3 regions of the Colwellia sp. BRX9-1 genome follow, and region 2 is predicted to be linked to each of the others. Evidence: predicted binding sites of a transcription regulator. Region 2 holds the regulator's gene; each other region holds the start of a gene.

Region 1 (5,079 bases), 300 kb from region 2:
TGCCTAAAGCTAACCATTTTCTTAACCGAGTCTTTGACTTTTGACATACCTTTATCGCCATTTTCAAAAAACATTCTTTTGCGTTCGGCTGATAAACCTCGTGACAAAGCTAAATTGTCATAATGGCCATACTTACAATGCTCAAGCATAGTATTGGAGATATCAGTGCCAATAATTTGAACACCTCCCGAAAACGCAGCAGGATTACTTTGCTTAAATTCTTGAACTGCCATCGCAATAGAATAAGGTTCTTGACCTGAAGAACTTGCCGCTGACCAAATTTTTAAAGGCGTTCTTTGATTTTTAAACTCAGGAAGTAAGCGTTTTTTCAATAGTTCAAAGGGGTACTCATCGCGAAACCACAAGGTTTCGTTGGTCGTCATGGCGTCGATAACTGCGGCGCGTAACTGCCTTTCAATTGGACTGAGAGTACGAGTGACTAAATCACCTAATGTGGTAACATCAAATTTAGCCATTAAAGGGGCTAAACGGCTTTTTACTAGGTATTGTTTATTTTCACCTAAGACGATGCCACATTGTTTCTCTAGGAAGACTCTAAACTGATGATAACTGCTATCATCAAGCTGTCGGATTGACACTTCGATATTCCGCCTTAAATTATTATTATCATTTATTAACGATAGAATACGCTAAAAATAATGGGTTAATTAGCATTATTTGCTAGTTCATCTTTCTTTAACCATTTTTTTACTGCTGTGGCTAACTCATCAGGATGAAACTTTGGAATAAAATCTTCTGCACCAACTTTAGCAACCATGGCATTATTAAAAACACCACTTAGCGAAGTATGTAAAATAACCGGCATGGCTTTCAATCGATCATTATTTTTAATCTCAGCGGTTAAGGTGTAACCGTCCATTTCAGGCATTTCTATATCAGAGATAAGTAAAGCCACTTTTTCGGTAATTGATGTATGACACTCGGCTTCTATAGCAAGTAATTGATCTAAAGCGTCTTGGCCATTTTTAGCTAACAACATTGTTAAGCCTAATGGCTCTAGAGCTCTTCTCACCTGATTTCGAGCTACGGTTGAATCATCCGCGATCATAATTACCCGTTCGCCAAGACTAACTCCGACACTCGCATCAACAACACCTTCACTGAGTTCTGTTGAAATAGGACTAATTTCATTTAAAATTTTCTCTACATCTAAAATAGAGACCATTTTTTTGTCTATTTCTGTAACCGCCGTTAAATAGCTTGATTTGCCAGCACCTTCTGGAGGGGGCATGATATCTTTCCAGCTTAACGTGACGATTCTCTCAACACCGCCAACTAAAAAGCCCTGCACACTGCGATTATATTCTGCAATAATGACAAAGGAATTTTCATCTGGCACTATTTCTGGGCCACCTGTCGATTTGCTCAAATCGATCACTGAAATGGTTTGGCCACGAATATGGGCAACACCTTTAATAAAAGGGTCTTGTCCTGGCAGTAAGGTTAAGCGCGGACAAGGCATAACTTCACGTACTTTAAAAACATTAATACCAAAACGTTGTGGTCCGATTAAACGAAAAAGTAATAATTCAAGCCTATTCTGTCCAACCAACTGAGTGCGTTGATTTACTGAGTCTAAAATTCCTGCCATACAAACCTCATTTTACTTAATTCACAAAAAGGCACACTTCTTGATTGTGCTTACAGATACATATTGAACGTTCAATTTTTTGACGTTTAGTGCGTATTCGTCTGTTTTTAATTATTGTTAAACTATACATAAATTAAGCATAGACGAGTATTTTAATTTCCCTAGCAAATAGTTGACAAATTTATGAGCATATTCAAGATATTTATCATTCTTTCGCTAATCTCAGCGCTTTTTTCAAATCTAGCCTTTGCCCAAACGATGGACAGACAGCAACTTCAAGATTTTGTTACCCAATTTATAAAAAATAACACGCCATTGCCAAAGCAAGGAAAGATAAACGTTTCAGTCTCTACTTTAGATCCCAGAATTATTATTCAACCTTGTTTAACACCTTTAATCGCAAATATACCTGAAAATCATAATGGTAGAAACGTAAATGTTAAAATAAATTGCGACGACCCATCGTCTTGGTATCTTTATATTCCTGCAAAAATTCAAGTGGTCATACCGGTAGTTGTTGCAAAAAGTATCATTAGTAAGGGCAGTAGAGTTGATAGTTCAAATGTCACCATTGAATATCGCGATAAATATAGAATTCGTGGTGAGAGCTTAGATGATACCAGAATCGTTATTGGTACCCGAGCTAAAAGAAAGTTGAGGGCGGGTGTGATTCTAACTAAAAAAAATATTTGTTTTGTTTGCAAAGGCAGCCATGTCACGCTTATTGCGCAATCGAATACCTTGACAATAAAAACCTCCGGCATAGCCCTTGAAGACGGCGGGCTTGGCGAGCAAATAGCGGTTGAAAATGAAGGCAGTGGTAGAACGGTAACAGGGCGAGTATCGGCTATCAACGAAGTGATAATTAATTTATAATAATGGTTAAGTTATTAGGCTGCTTGCCGATAACAAGATAGTGAATATCAACCCGTTATCTATAGGATAGTATTATGGCTATAAATATCAATAACTTGTCAAACAACAGTCAGGTAAAGCAAAAGCTTGATCAACAAGTACAAGTCAAACAGCAAGCCACACAAAATGCAGCAAGTAGTGAACAAGGAAGATCTGTAGGTAAAGATTCAGTCTCTTTAACACCACAAGCTCAACAGTTAAATGAGTTACAAAAGAAAGCGAATGACGCACCAGCCGTTGATCAGAAAAAAATCGATCAACTCAAAAAAGCCATTGCAAATGGTGAGTATAAAGTTGATCCTGAAAAGCTTGCTGCCAGTATAGCAAATTTCGAATTTAAACTAGGCTAACAGTTTACTGTTAACCTAATCACAGGAGTTACACCTGATGACAGCGTTAGCAGCAGAGCAATTAATTGCTCAACAGTTACATAACCTACAGCAGCTTGAAGAGCTGCTCAGCGTTGAAAAAGAAGTCTTACAAAAACAAAGCCCACAAGCATTAACTGCCGTGACCGAGCAAAAAGAGGCTTTGCTAAAAGCCATACAGCAACTTGATGAACAAAACGCTCAAAATATTATTTTGAAAAACGAAGTTAAATCAGGTATTCATCAGCAAGAGATTGCTGAAATTGAAGCTATTTTACTGCGTTGTAAAGACAAAAATCAGGTTAACGGTCAAATCATACAGCAATCTTCACTTGCCGCTGAACGCATGAAAAACTCCTTGCTTGAGAATCATAACCGCTCATCAATGACCTACAATAGTAAGGGCAAGAAAAGTGGTGGCCTTAGCAGTTTAGGCATTAAAGCTTAGTAAAAACAACACGCTAATTAACAACAAAAAGCCTCAACTTAATAATAAGCTGAGGCTTTTTTTACAGAAAAAACTAAAACGACTTTATTAAACGAGTTTAGCTTGGCCGCTCAGCTCCCCTTTGGCAGCTACGATAGCTGAGCGTAAACTTGTCATTAATGATGAGTAAGCTAAGCAAGCCTAACCAAATAGTTTCCCTAGTTTTTCTTTTGCTTTATCTTTGAGCTTATCTTTTTGTTTATCTTCAAACTCTTTCTTTTTCGCTGCGACGATATCAGAGTTAATCAGATCATCTAATGCTTTATCGCTATCTCCAATCAGTGCTTCAACATCCATTAGAGACTCGGCTTCCTTATTACTTCCCCCTAAAGCTTGAGTAAGCTTAGTGTTTAACCCTGCTTTAATGTCAGATTTGAAGCTTGTTAATTTAGTTGATACCTGCTGCACCATTGAATCTTTTAATTGGTTATCAAGTGGTGATGAGATAGATAACGTCGGAGCCGTTATTTTACCTTTTGCAGCTATGGTTAACGCCAACGATTTAAGAGACTGAACTGTGTCAATAAAGAGTGTACTTAACTTTGAAGTACCAGCACCACTATATTGAGTATTAGCCAGGTTAAGTTTATTTTCACTGTCAATTTGGTCATCAATGAATGAAAAAGCCCCCTTACCTGATAATAAGCCACTGTTAAGATCTAAAGTAAAAGCACTTGATTTTTGTAGTGAAACATCTTTTAAGTTAACGTCGGCAAGTTGCCACTGCCCCTTACCTGTTAAAACATCTTGCTTATCTAGTGAGAAAGCTAACCCTAAGGTTAATTTCCCCGAGCCCTGTACATTGTCACTTTTAACGTTAATAACACTGTTATTACCTCGTACCCAGTGCTGATGTGTCAATTCTTTGCCGCTAATTGCAAATTCACCTTGTGGCAATATTAAAGAAAAATTTGCTTGTTCGATAAGTACATCGGGTAAAGGTGTTTCATCATTAAACTGCACATAACGACCTTGATCGCTTGCTACTGGTGCTTCTTTGTCGACTTTTGAAGATTTAATTAGCGGTGCTATATTTCGATAAACAGTATCAGCATAACCAAAGTATTCTCTTGCTTGCTCACCAAACAACAAGTGAGCAAAATCAGCACCATCGACACTGTCAAGTTGGTACTTGCTCTCAATGTTTTTCCAATCGGCGCTTGGCGCATCTTTTAAAGCTTTAGTTTGTTCGCTTAATAATGTTTTTGAAGCGCTAACTTGCTGCTTTGCTTTGTTCATGACCACTTGATCAGCTTCGAACTTCGTTTTTAGCGCAGTAAAATCTTTATTAAGCTTTTCAAGATCGGCTAAACTTTCTATCTTAATATTAGCGAGTTGCTCTACTTGCTTTTTATAGTCTGCTAACGCGTCTTTAGTCGGAAGTGTTTCATAAGCAGCTTGCAGCTTTTTCTTTTCGATTTGATAACTTTGCTCTAAAGCTTTGCCACGCTTGACCGTTAGCAAATCACTATTATTGAGTAAATCTTCAGCTTTAGGTAGGCTAACATCAAGTTTAGGTAACATTGAATCACCTACACCGTCACTGCCATTTTCAGTATCATCACCAAGCCTATAGACTTCACCTACAGACTGCCTAGGCTGATCGATTCTTAACTCAGCAACGTTTAACTCGCTAATATATAACTTACCAAATAAATATTGCCAAACATCGACACCGGCTGAGGCTTGTGAAAAAC
Region 2 (5,079 bases):
CAAATATTGTCGCAACACGTATGTCAGCCTTAAATGTTAAATATATAGTGCAAGGTGAAGAAAATAAATTACCCGCCTTGAAAACGATGGCTAAGCAATTAAAGCTATCCCTCGAGGAAATTGCTTATATTGGTGATGACATGCCTGATTATGAGTGTATCAACGCTGTAGGCTTGGGTATTGCTGTTCAAGATGCCCACCCAAGTATTTTATCTATCGCAAATTACACCACTTTTAACCATGGCGGTTTTGGTGCTGTTCGAGAAATATGCGATTTAATCATGCTTAGCCAAAACACCTTAGCAAATGCTTCGGGTGCGAGTATATGAATCGACTTTATAGTTTAACCTTGTTGTTTTTTCTAATTGCGGGAGGCGTTTACGGTATAATTGAATGGAGAAATTCCTCAGCACCACAATTACAAGCGATTGATAAGACGCTGACCCCTGATTTTATTGCCGAAAATTTACACAGTAATGTTTATAAACATCAAGGAAGTTTAGCTTATGTTGTTGATGCCCATCGTATGGAACATTACCCTGAGTTAAGTATTACCAACTTTGAGTTTCCTCAATACACACTTCATCCAAAAAATGATGCGCCCGCATGGAAAATATCTGCCAATGAAGGCATATTATACAATAACAACCGGGTAAAATTAGCAAAGCATGTCCGCCTGTTAGCAACAGATCCCGATAGCTTATTACAAGAAGTTCAAGGAAAATACTTTGAACTTGATCTAAAAACTAACATCATAAGTTCAGAACAAGAAATTAAAATTATCGGTAAAGGATTTACCATCGATGGTAAAGGTTTAATTGTCGACTTAAACACCAACCAAATGACACTAACTAAACATGTGAAATCAATTTATGAAATTGTTAAAAAATAGCCTACTGTGCTTATTGTTATCAACTCCGCTATTTTCGTCAGCTTTCGCTGAAAAATTTGATATAAAACAAAAGATTGAAATTAACGCTTCAAGACAAGCCGTTGATCTTAAAAATAAAATATTCAGCTATATTGATAACGTGGTGATCACTCAAGGTTCATTAGTTATACGTGCTGATTTAGTACAAGTGCTGACTCAATCTGGCAGTGAAGAAAAAACCTATATCGCTAAAGGGAAGCCAGCAACCTTTAAACAAACCTTAGCCGATGGTACTCCTCTTAGCTTACAAGCAGACGAAATAAGATATGAGCCCGCAAATAATTTAGTGATAATTTCAGGAAATGCGTTATTACAGCAAGAAGGTAGTGAGGTTAGTGGCAGTAGAATTACTTACAATATTGCCACTCAGTATGTTAATGCTGAAAGTAAATCTAACGAACGCACTAAAACGATTTTTCAGCCGAAAGAAAAAATTAAAGCGACAACCACAGACGCGAAAACTCAGGAAAAAATTAATTTATGAGCACTAGCACCCTAATGGCAAAAGGCCTTGCCAAAGCCTATAAAGGCAGAAAAGTGGTTAAAAATGTCAGTATGCAAGTTTCAGCAGGACAAATAGTCGGTTTACTAGGCCCAAATGGTGCCGGAAAAACAACTTCTTTTTATATGATTGTGGGTTTAGTTGAAAGTGATAGTGGCGATATTATCTTAAATGACGAAAACCTGACGTTAGCGCCTATGCATGAGCGTGCGAGAAAAGGCATCGGATATTTACCACAAGAAGCCTCTATTTTTCGAAAACTCAGTGTTTACGACAATATTATGGCTATTTTACAAACACGAAAAGAATTATCAGATGCTGAACGTGAAGAGAAATTAGAACATCTTGTTGAAGAATTCAACATAGGTCATATCAAAGATAATTTAGGCATGAGCTTATCTGGTGGTGAACGCCGCCGAGTAGAAATTGCTCGCGCATTAGCTGCTGAACCAAAATTTATTTTATTAGATGAACCTTTTGCTGGTGTTGACCCAATTTCAGTAGGTGATATTAAAAAAATTATTCTACACTTAAAAGAACGTGGCATTGGTGTGTTGATCACTGATCACAATGTACGTGAAACTCTCGATGTATGTGAACATGCGTATATTGTTAGTCATGGTGAACTTATTGCAGAAGGTACTGCAGATCAAATTCTTGCAAATCAACACGTAAGAGATGTATACCTTGGTGAACAATTCACGCTATAGTAGTCAGTAAATGAATAGTATCTTCGTATGAAAAAAACGAAAATATCCCATTAAAAATAATAGGAAGTTAATGACCTAAATGCGCCCTACTCTACAACTCCGCATAGGACAACAATTAACCATGACGCCACAATTGCAGCAAGCAATCAAATTGCTGCAACTGTCTACGTTAGAGCTTCAACAAGAAATTCAGGAAGCCTTAGAAAGTAATCCATTATTAGAAATGGATGAGTCTTCAAATAATCCCGAAGATAAAAGTACTGACAACCTTGAAGAAGCTCACACTGCCGGTACTGGTGATGTTAAAGAAGCCCCTGCTTCTGATGGTAGCGAAGACGCTACGCCTACCATTGATGAAATCACCACCACTGAAGCCATGGACAAGAACGATATCCCTGAAGAATTAAACATGGATACCACTTGGGATGATAACTACACGGCCGGTGCAGCAAGTTCAAGCTCAGGCCCAGCTTCAGAAGATTATACTTACCAAGGCGAGACTCAAGACTCCATTCAAGATCATTTGCGCTGGCAAATGGAATTAAGCCCTTTTACCGAAACAGACCGCGCTATAGCGACAGCAATTATTGATGCTGTTGATGACGCCGGTTACTTAACGGTATCTAGTGAAGACATTTTAGAAAGTGTTGCCATTGAAGGAGTAGAGCTTGATGAAATTGAGGTGGTACTAAAACGTATTAACCTCTTTGATCCTGTCGGTGTCGCTGCTCGTTCTATTTCAGAATGTTTAATCATTCAACTTAATCAATTTGACCCCGCTACACCTTGGTTAGCAGAAAGTAAGTTAGTTTTGCGTGACCATATTAATCTGCTGGGTAGCCGAGACTATCGTACATTAATGCGTAAAACTCGACTGAAAGAAGAGCAACTGCGCGAAGTGGTGCGTCTTATTCAATCACTTGATCCTAGACCCGGCGATAGTGTGATGAAGAGTGACGATCAGTATGTTATTCCTGATGTGTCTGTTGAAAAGAAAAATGGCCGTTGGGTGGTCGAATTAAACCCTGATACTGCGCCAAAACTTTCGGTGAATCAGCAATATGCTTCGATGTCACGTTCGATGAAGTCGACAGCGGACACACAATTTATTCGCTCAAATTTACAAGAAGCTAAATGGTTTATTAAAAGCTTAGAAAGCCGTAATGATACCTTATTAAAAGTGTCAAACTGTATTGTACAACGTCAAATTGGCTTTTTTGAACATGGTAATGAAGCCATGCGTCCAATGGTTTTAAATGATATTGCCGAAGCTGTCGATATGCATGAATCAACCATTTCACGAGTGACGACACAAAAGTATATGCATACGCCACGTGGAATTTTCGAACTGAAGTTTTTCTTCTCAAGCCATGTTGGCACCGAAAGCGGTGGCGAATGTTCATCAACAGCTATTCGTGCATTAATCAAAAAATTTGTTGCTGCCGAAATCCCAGCAAAACCACTTAGTGATAGTAAAATGGCTGATTTATTAGCCGATCAAGGGATAAATGTAGCTCGACGTACCATAGCAAAATATCGAGAGTCACTTTCTATTCCACCTTCTAACCAACGAAAAAGTTTACTTTAACGAAAAGATGAGGAATTAAGCTTATGCAAATTAATCTTTCTGGCCACCATGTTGACATTACCGAAGCTTTACGAGAAAACGTCACGACTAAGATGGCAAAATTAAGCCGACATTTTGATCATATCAATAATGTTCATGTTGTTCTCACCGTTGAAAAATCAAATCAAATTGCTGAAGCGACTGTTCACGTTAGTGGCTCTGATTTACATGCAAAAGCTGAAAATGCTGACATGTATGCCTCTATTGATAGTCTTGTTGTTAAGCTTGACCGGCAAATATTGAAGTACAAAGGTAAAACGAATCAGCATTAATGCTGTTTATCGCCTGTTCACTCACCAAAGAATCTAAGTAGTATAATGAAGTTGCAAGATATCCTTACCCTTGATTGCACCCTGTGTGCGATTAAGGGTACAAGCAAAAAAAAACTCCTTGAAATAATTAGCGAAACTGCGGCAAAAAAATTCGATAATATTGATACTCATCAATTATTCGAAAGCTTAATGGCGCGTGAAAAAGTTGGCTCTACCGGCATAGGGAATGGCATTGCGATTCCTCATGGTCGATTAACTAATACGTCACAAGTTATTGCTGTATTGCTGACCAGTGAACAAGCCGTTGAATTTGATGCGATAGACAACCGTGCTGTCGATATTATTATTGCGTTATTTGTCCCCGAAGAAAACTGCCAACAACATTTAGATACCTTACAAAGTATCGCGCAAATATTTAGTACTAAACAATTCGCAAAGCAAGTAAGAAAATGCCAAAATTCGCAAGAGCTTTTTACTTTAATAAAGCATGCTAAACGTTAATAAAATCTAATAATAATCCAGGAAAACTCAAATGAAACTCTTGATAGTCAGTGGTCGCTCAGGGTCAGGTAAAAGTGTCGCCTTACGTGTACTCGAAGATTTAGGCTACTACTGTGTCGATAATATTCCGGTGAATTTATTGCCTGCATTAGCACATACCGTTATTAATGATTACGACAAAGTAGCGGTTAGTTTAGATGTACGTAACTTACCCAATGACCCTAATGACGTTTCAGAAATATTAGATTATCTACCAAAAACGGTAAAACTCGATATTCTGTATTTAGATGCTGATGACTCTGATCTTATTCGACGTTTTAGTGAAACGCGTCGTTTACATCCTTTGATTAAACAAAATATCCCACTTGACCAAGCCATCTCTTTAGAGAAAAAGCTGCTTGAACCTATTTCCACGCGTGCGGGTTTGTATATTAATACCAGTCAGTTATCACCTCATCAATTATCTGATTTAGTGCGTGAGCGAATTTTAGGCAAAACCTCGGCATCTATGGTGGTGGTGTTTGAATCTTTTGGCT
Region 3 (5,079 bases), on a different contig from region 2:
CCAATACAACCAAACAGCAGGATTAATGAAAAAATACGGCTAGGTAGCCATTGTATAATGTTGACAATAAAAGCAACACTGTCGCCAAAAGGTTGAAAACTATTTTGTTTGTTATTCCAGCTGTAATGCATCTCAATAAGCAATCGACAAACTAAAGCAGTAAGCGGACCAAAAAGTAAAAATACCAAGCTAATAGTGAATAGATTTTGCACCGCTCGAAGCAATAACATTTCAATACAGCTCTTTGCTAAGCCTAAAGAGGAAAGCTGTTCGGTATTTCGCAACAGCCAGGGGTTTAATAACTGTTTAGCCTCGAAATTTTTGTTGGCGACAATTAACTTGGCAATCTCTTTACTTGTTTTTCCTAGTTGTAAACAGCCTAAGGCAAGATAAAGTAAAAATCCCTGCCAAAGCCAGGTGGCCTCAACAAAAGCTTCAAATAACCAAAGAATAATGACTATAGGCGTAAGGCTAACTACAATAGCAATTAAACCAGAAATAAAACGCTGACGGTCAGTATTCTTACTTTTATTGACTTTTTTGGCGAGCTGATCGCAAAAAATTCGAAAAAACCTTAAGGGTTGATGACTCGCTAAATAGCCAGTAAAAAGCTTAACCAAAATAACACCGTAAAGCATGACAACTGAATAGGCGAAAGGGCTGATATCAATTAAGTTTGTTAGATTATTAGCAGTCATATTTATAGCCATTCCATTAAATTATTGCTCACTTATGCGGGTTAAAATACTCCAAACCTGCGGCGCACTCAACGCCTATAGCCAGTGATTAGAAAATCGTCAGCCTTGCCTTGATATATTCTCCTTGCGCGAACAAGCTCACAAAATTAGTGGAGTTGGTATCGATTAAACTTAGGGCTTAAGTTAACTTTTTACCTTGCAATGCGTCGAGCATATTTTCAACTAACTGAGATGAATTCACCGAAGCTGTTTCTAAATAAGCTTCAAAGGAGGTAGGAGACTCTTTACCTGCTATATCAGACATAGAACGAATAACCACAAAAGGCACCTTAAATTGATGACAGGTATGAGCAATTGCGGCTCCTTCCATTTCAACCGCGGCCATAGTCGGAAAGTTAGCGCGGGCTTTAGCAATATCATCATCAGCAGTCATAAAGGTATCGCCGGTAGTGATTAAACCCAGTAAGGTCTGGATATTTTCTAATTCAGCAACACCTGCCTGTGCGGCTTTAACGAGTGTCGGGTGAGGAATATAGGCAGCTGGATTGCCTGGTAACTGACCAATCTCATAGCCAAAAGCGGTAACATCGACATCGTGATAGCGAACTTCTGAACTAATGACAATATCGCCTACTTTTAGTGATTGTTCAAAACCACCAGCAGAGCCAGTATTAACAATATAGTCAGGCTGGAACTTATCAATTAAAATCGCGGTTGCTAAGGCAGCAGCCACTTTACCAATACCCGATTGTACAATAACGACATCACTGCCGTTGAGTTGCCCTTGATAAAAGGTATAACCTGCATGTTCGGTTGTTACTGCATGAGTTAATTTTGCTTTTAAAATAGCAACTTCTGGCTCCATTGCGCCAATTATTCCTGCTTTCATTTTATTTCCAATTCGTTGATAACATCTAATAAAACAATTATAACGTGAAGATTCCCAGATGTCGTATATTTATGTTGAGGATGGCCTTTCTCAGACATCCTGTCTTTCTAGGCATTAGTGCATCCTTGCACGTCAACGGTATAACGCGGTGCTGTGATTACATGGATGTAGGAAGTAGAGTAACGCAGGAGCAGTTACCGAGATGGCAAAGAGCGTATATGTTCAGGATGGCCTTTCTCAGACACCCTGTCTTTCTATGTATGAGTTCAATAGGCACAAGATTATACGTCAACGATATATTACGATCACATTGCCACTCTCAGCCTTTATGGCATTAAAACTGCCAAGCACGTTAATTCTATCTAAGGGAAAACAAAAAAGTCAGCGATTTAAATCGCTGACTTTTTATTTTAATAATGAGTTAATTTTATTGTAGAGTTTAATGAGGTAATGCGGCTACTTGCGGTGCAGGGATACGTTGCGACATAGCATTGCCTGTTGATGAGCCTAATTGCGCACGAGCGGCAATAGGAGACAAAGCGCCAACTTCTTCTCTATTTCTATTGGGTCGAGGTTTTAGCATGGGAGCAGGAATAATTTTTCCTTTAATTTTTGGCTCTGGTGGTCTGTTTCCTAAAAGTCGACTGTAAATACAAGCGCGGATCTCGTCAACGGTATAATTAGTTTTCACTTTAATACGAATATGAGGAATTGAAGATGCTTCTAATGCGCCGCTGACAAACCAGTCTTTTTTGATTTTATAGCCTTTACCTTGGGTATCAACTAAGTCAATAACGCCACATAGCTTCATACTCTCACGATCACAAATAGCAAAGTCTAAGTATTTACTTTCGGCATTCGCTGATGCTGTTTGGCTTGCTCTGTTCGACACACCATGACGAATAGTGACAATATCAGCAAGTTTTACTCGATTAATAATACGGTATTTACCACCAAGGGCTTGTTCGAGCAAATTCTGAAAATTCTTCTCTGCTGGCGTAAAAAGACTTTGCTTTTTATCAAATGGAAAAGGAAAACTATTGTCGTTTAAACGGCTAGCTAACAAAGCGACAATAACAATTAGGCTGATCATGGCAAAGAGAATTAATTCCATACACTGCTCCGGCGGTTCAAATTCTTGACGGTCTTCTTAATAACTGTTGAATAAGCAGAATTTGTGCCACAGATCATAATTTTGCTAGATTCTTTTAATAACCCTTGGCTAGGTTAAATTTATGCGACAGATCTTAATATAAAAGAGTTGTTTTAATGACCGTTCGGAAAGTAGAATTTATTCTATATACTTTAAGCTAAAAGACTGTTTGAGCATGGGAGAAGGGTGGGGGATAAAAGACTCTAGTTATTATTTATCTAGAGTCTTCATTAGGTTTTGAGCGAATAATTATGCTGGGTATTTTGCCTCAAGTGCTGCATAAAGTTGTTGCTGAAAATCACTTGCACTGGCATCTAAGGTATTAACTAAATTAGCTAATACTTCATTGTCTTCTTCGCCATGCCAAACTTTGATATATGTCCCTTCTTTATAACCGTGGTCTTGACGGAAAAAATTCAAGGTGTTTTTGCCAACATATTGACGAAATAATTCATCTAGGTCCATATTCATCAAACGCATACAATCAGCTAAGGCAATCGCATCAAAACTTTTGTTAGTAACGGCGGCTGACGCTAGGTTTTCAAGGGCAATTTTAAAATCTTTTTCGCCTGAGCTTTCAGTGAGTTCTGTTGCTAAGGTGTCAGTAATACTTGTAACGGTTTCGCCTGTCATTAAACGTAAGCTTAATCCAAAATGAAAAATATCAACCAACTCCAGTTGCACTTGCGCAATATCTATTTCTTGATGTTTCCACCATTTCCATCCGTGATGGTCTAACATTTCAGCACACTCAACCCAAATGGCGCGATACCACTCATAACCATTTTCTTGCCAGGTATCACTAACACGAGTATTCATCGCGTCTTGCATGGTTAGCATTTGTTTTATTTGATTTTGTGCTGCTGAATTTACGCTCATTTTTTTCTCTATTATTTGTAAATATCTATGGGGACTATTTTGCCGTAGAGAAAAGAAAGAAACAAGCAAACAAACAAACGATGGTAATTTAATTAAAAAACTACCGCTAACTCAATACCGCTAAAGGCATAGTTTTTTGCTTGCCAGTTATAACCACTTATTTCACGAAAACGAACAAATGCTGTAACTTTTATTTGCTCAATCATCATCGAACTACCAATCCCTATATAGCCATCTGAATCGTTGTCATTGTAATGATGGTCAAAGTTATCATTTTCGAAATCTGTACTATAGCCCTTATTTCTATGTGAATAGTCATCGTCACTTCGATCATTAAAGGCAAGCTCAAGCAGATCAACGCCAAATTCAGCATAAAGACTAAAGTTAGAAAAATAACCTATTTTTATACCGCCTTCCCATGCAATAAAACCATGTTGATAATCAAAGGTATCGGTAACCCTTGCATAGCCTATTGAGCTATTAACCGAGAAACCTAAATAACTATTAAGTTTACGATGAATTACCTCTACGCCAACACTTGAATAATAGTCACTGTCGTTAGTTGCATGCTTAATAGAAATAATATAATCATTAGATTTCATTGCGTAACTGTTCAAAGAAAACAAAATGTTAAAACAGATGACGATAATAATTTTTTTCATAATAAGCTCAACAGAAGATTTACAGCCATTCTCATCTTATTACGGGTAAGTTTCAGTGATCTAATTGTTAGGATATGCTGAAAAACTGTAAGTTATTGTCAGATTAATTCTGTAGACATTGAGCCTTTAGTGCTGGCGTCATTTAAAAGTGGGCTTTTACTCTAAGCCAAGCATTGCTGTTTTGTTGATGTTGACCAAAAAAAGTATACTTTTCTTCACCCCAAAATAAATTCGCCCCAGCCGAGAATAACCACTTATCGCTATAGCGATAAGTTATTGAAGGTTTAAGATAACCATCCTTGTCTGTGGGAGAATAAAAGTTAAAAACGCTATAAATTAATTTTTGCTGCAATGTTCTGTAGGTTAAGCGAAAGGTTAATAATTGACGGTTTTCATCGACTTCTGTTGCTGGCGTAGCAGAATGGCTAATAAATTGCTGATAATGTTTGGTTTGCTCAACATAGAACTGAACGCTAGCGGTCAGGTTTTTAATTACTTCTCTTTCAAACGCCACTAAAAACCTATTTTGACCATTCGCAATAAAAGGGTTAGTGCCGTTATTATCCTCAATACTGTTATAACTTGCATATTCAGCATTAAATAATCCGCCGGCTAATGACAATCGAACACTGGCTCCCCAAGCATTCATTTCTGGAAAATAAGCTTGTGATGGCTGACTGTTATCTTCTGTAATACCTACGGGAGTTGGCCAAAAACCTTTATAACCATACAGCGCATATTCCACGCCATTATTGTTAGTCGCAAGGCGCGCTGAAAATTGTGCTTTATTGGTTTTTT

Evidence for each region. Region 2 encodes sigma-54, which starts transcription at its own class of promoters, with help from an activator protein. Its sites were predicted from a motif close to GTTGGCACGNNNNTNGNNT; they were not measured.
Region 1: flgA (flagellar basal body P-ring formation chaperone FlgA) is a predicted target of sigma-54. The motif match lies at 1,640-1,658, and genes of this name have one in related genera.
Region 3: H4J76_RS17275 (DUF2726 domain-containing protein) is a predicted target of sigma-54. The motif match lies at 2,754-2,772, and genes of this name have one in related genera.

Annotation. Positions count from the first base shown of each region.
Region 1 is NZ_JACGVM010000001.1:478,312-483,390, reverse strand. It holds gene H4J76_RS02230 (protein-glutamate O-methyltransferase CheR) at 1-599, opposite strand, end outside; gene H4J76_RS02225 (chemotaxis protein) at 665-1,612, opposite strand; gene flgA (flagellar basal body P-ring formation chaperone FlgA) at 1,796-2,488, shown strand; gene flgM (flagellar biosynthesis anti-sigma factor FlgM) at 2,563-2,877, shown strand; gene flgN (flagellar export chaperone FlgN) at 2,915-3,343, shown strand; gene H4J76_RS02205 (TIGR03545 family protein) at 3,524-5,079, opposite strand, start outside.
Region 2 is NZ_JACGVM010000001.1:174,620-179,698, reverse strand. It holds gene kdsC (3-deoxy-manno-octulosonate-8-phosphatase KdsC) at 1-329, shown strand, start outside; gene lptC (LPS export ABC transporter periplasmic protein LptC) at 326-892, shown strand; gene lptA (lipopolysaccharide transport periplasmic protein LptA) at 873-1,415, shown strand; gene lptB (LPS export ABC transporter ATP-binding protein) at 1,412-2,143, shown strand; gene H4J76_RS00850 (RNA polymerase factor sigma-54) at 2,223-3,731, shown strand; gene hpf (ribosome hibernation promoting factor) at 3,755-4,042, shown strand; gene ptsN (PTS IIA-like nitrogen regulatory protein PtsN) at 4,088-4,543, shown strand; gene rapZ (RNase adapter RapZ) at 4,575-5,079, shown strand, end outside.
Region 3 is NZ_JACGVM010000024.1:26,704-31,782, forward strand. It holds gene H4J76_RS17265 (cobalamin biosynthesis protein) at 1-698, opposite strand, end outside; gene mtnN (5'-methylthioadenosine/S-adenosylhomocysteine nucleosidase) at 877-1,587, opposite strand; gene H4J76_RS17275 (DUF2726 domain-containing protein) at 2,027-2,701, opposite strand; gene H4J76_RS17280 (dUTP diphosphatase) at 2,990-3,619, opposite strand; gene H4J76_RS17285 (hypothetical protein) at 3,712-4,281, opposite strand; gene H4J76_RS17290 (hypothetical protein) at 4,424-5,079, opposite strand, start outside.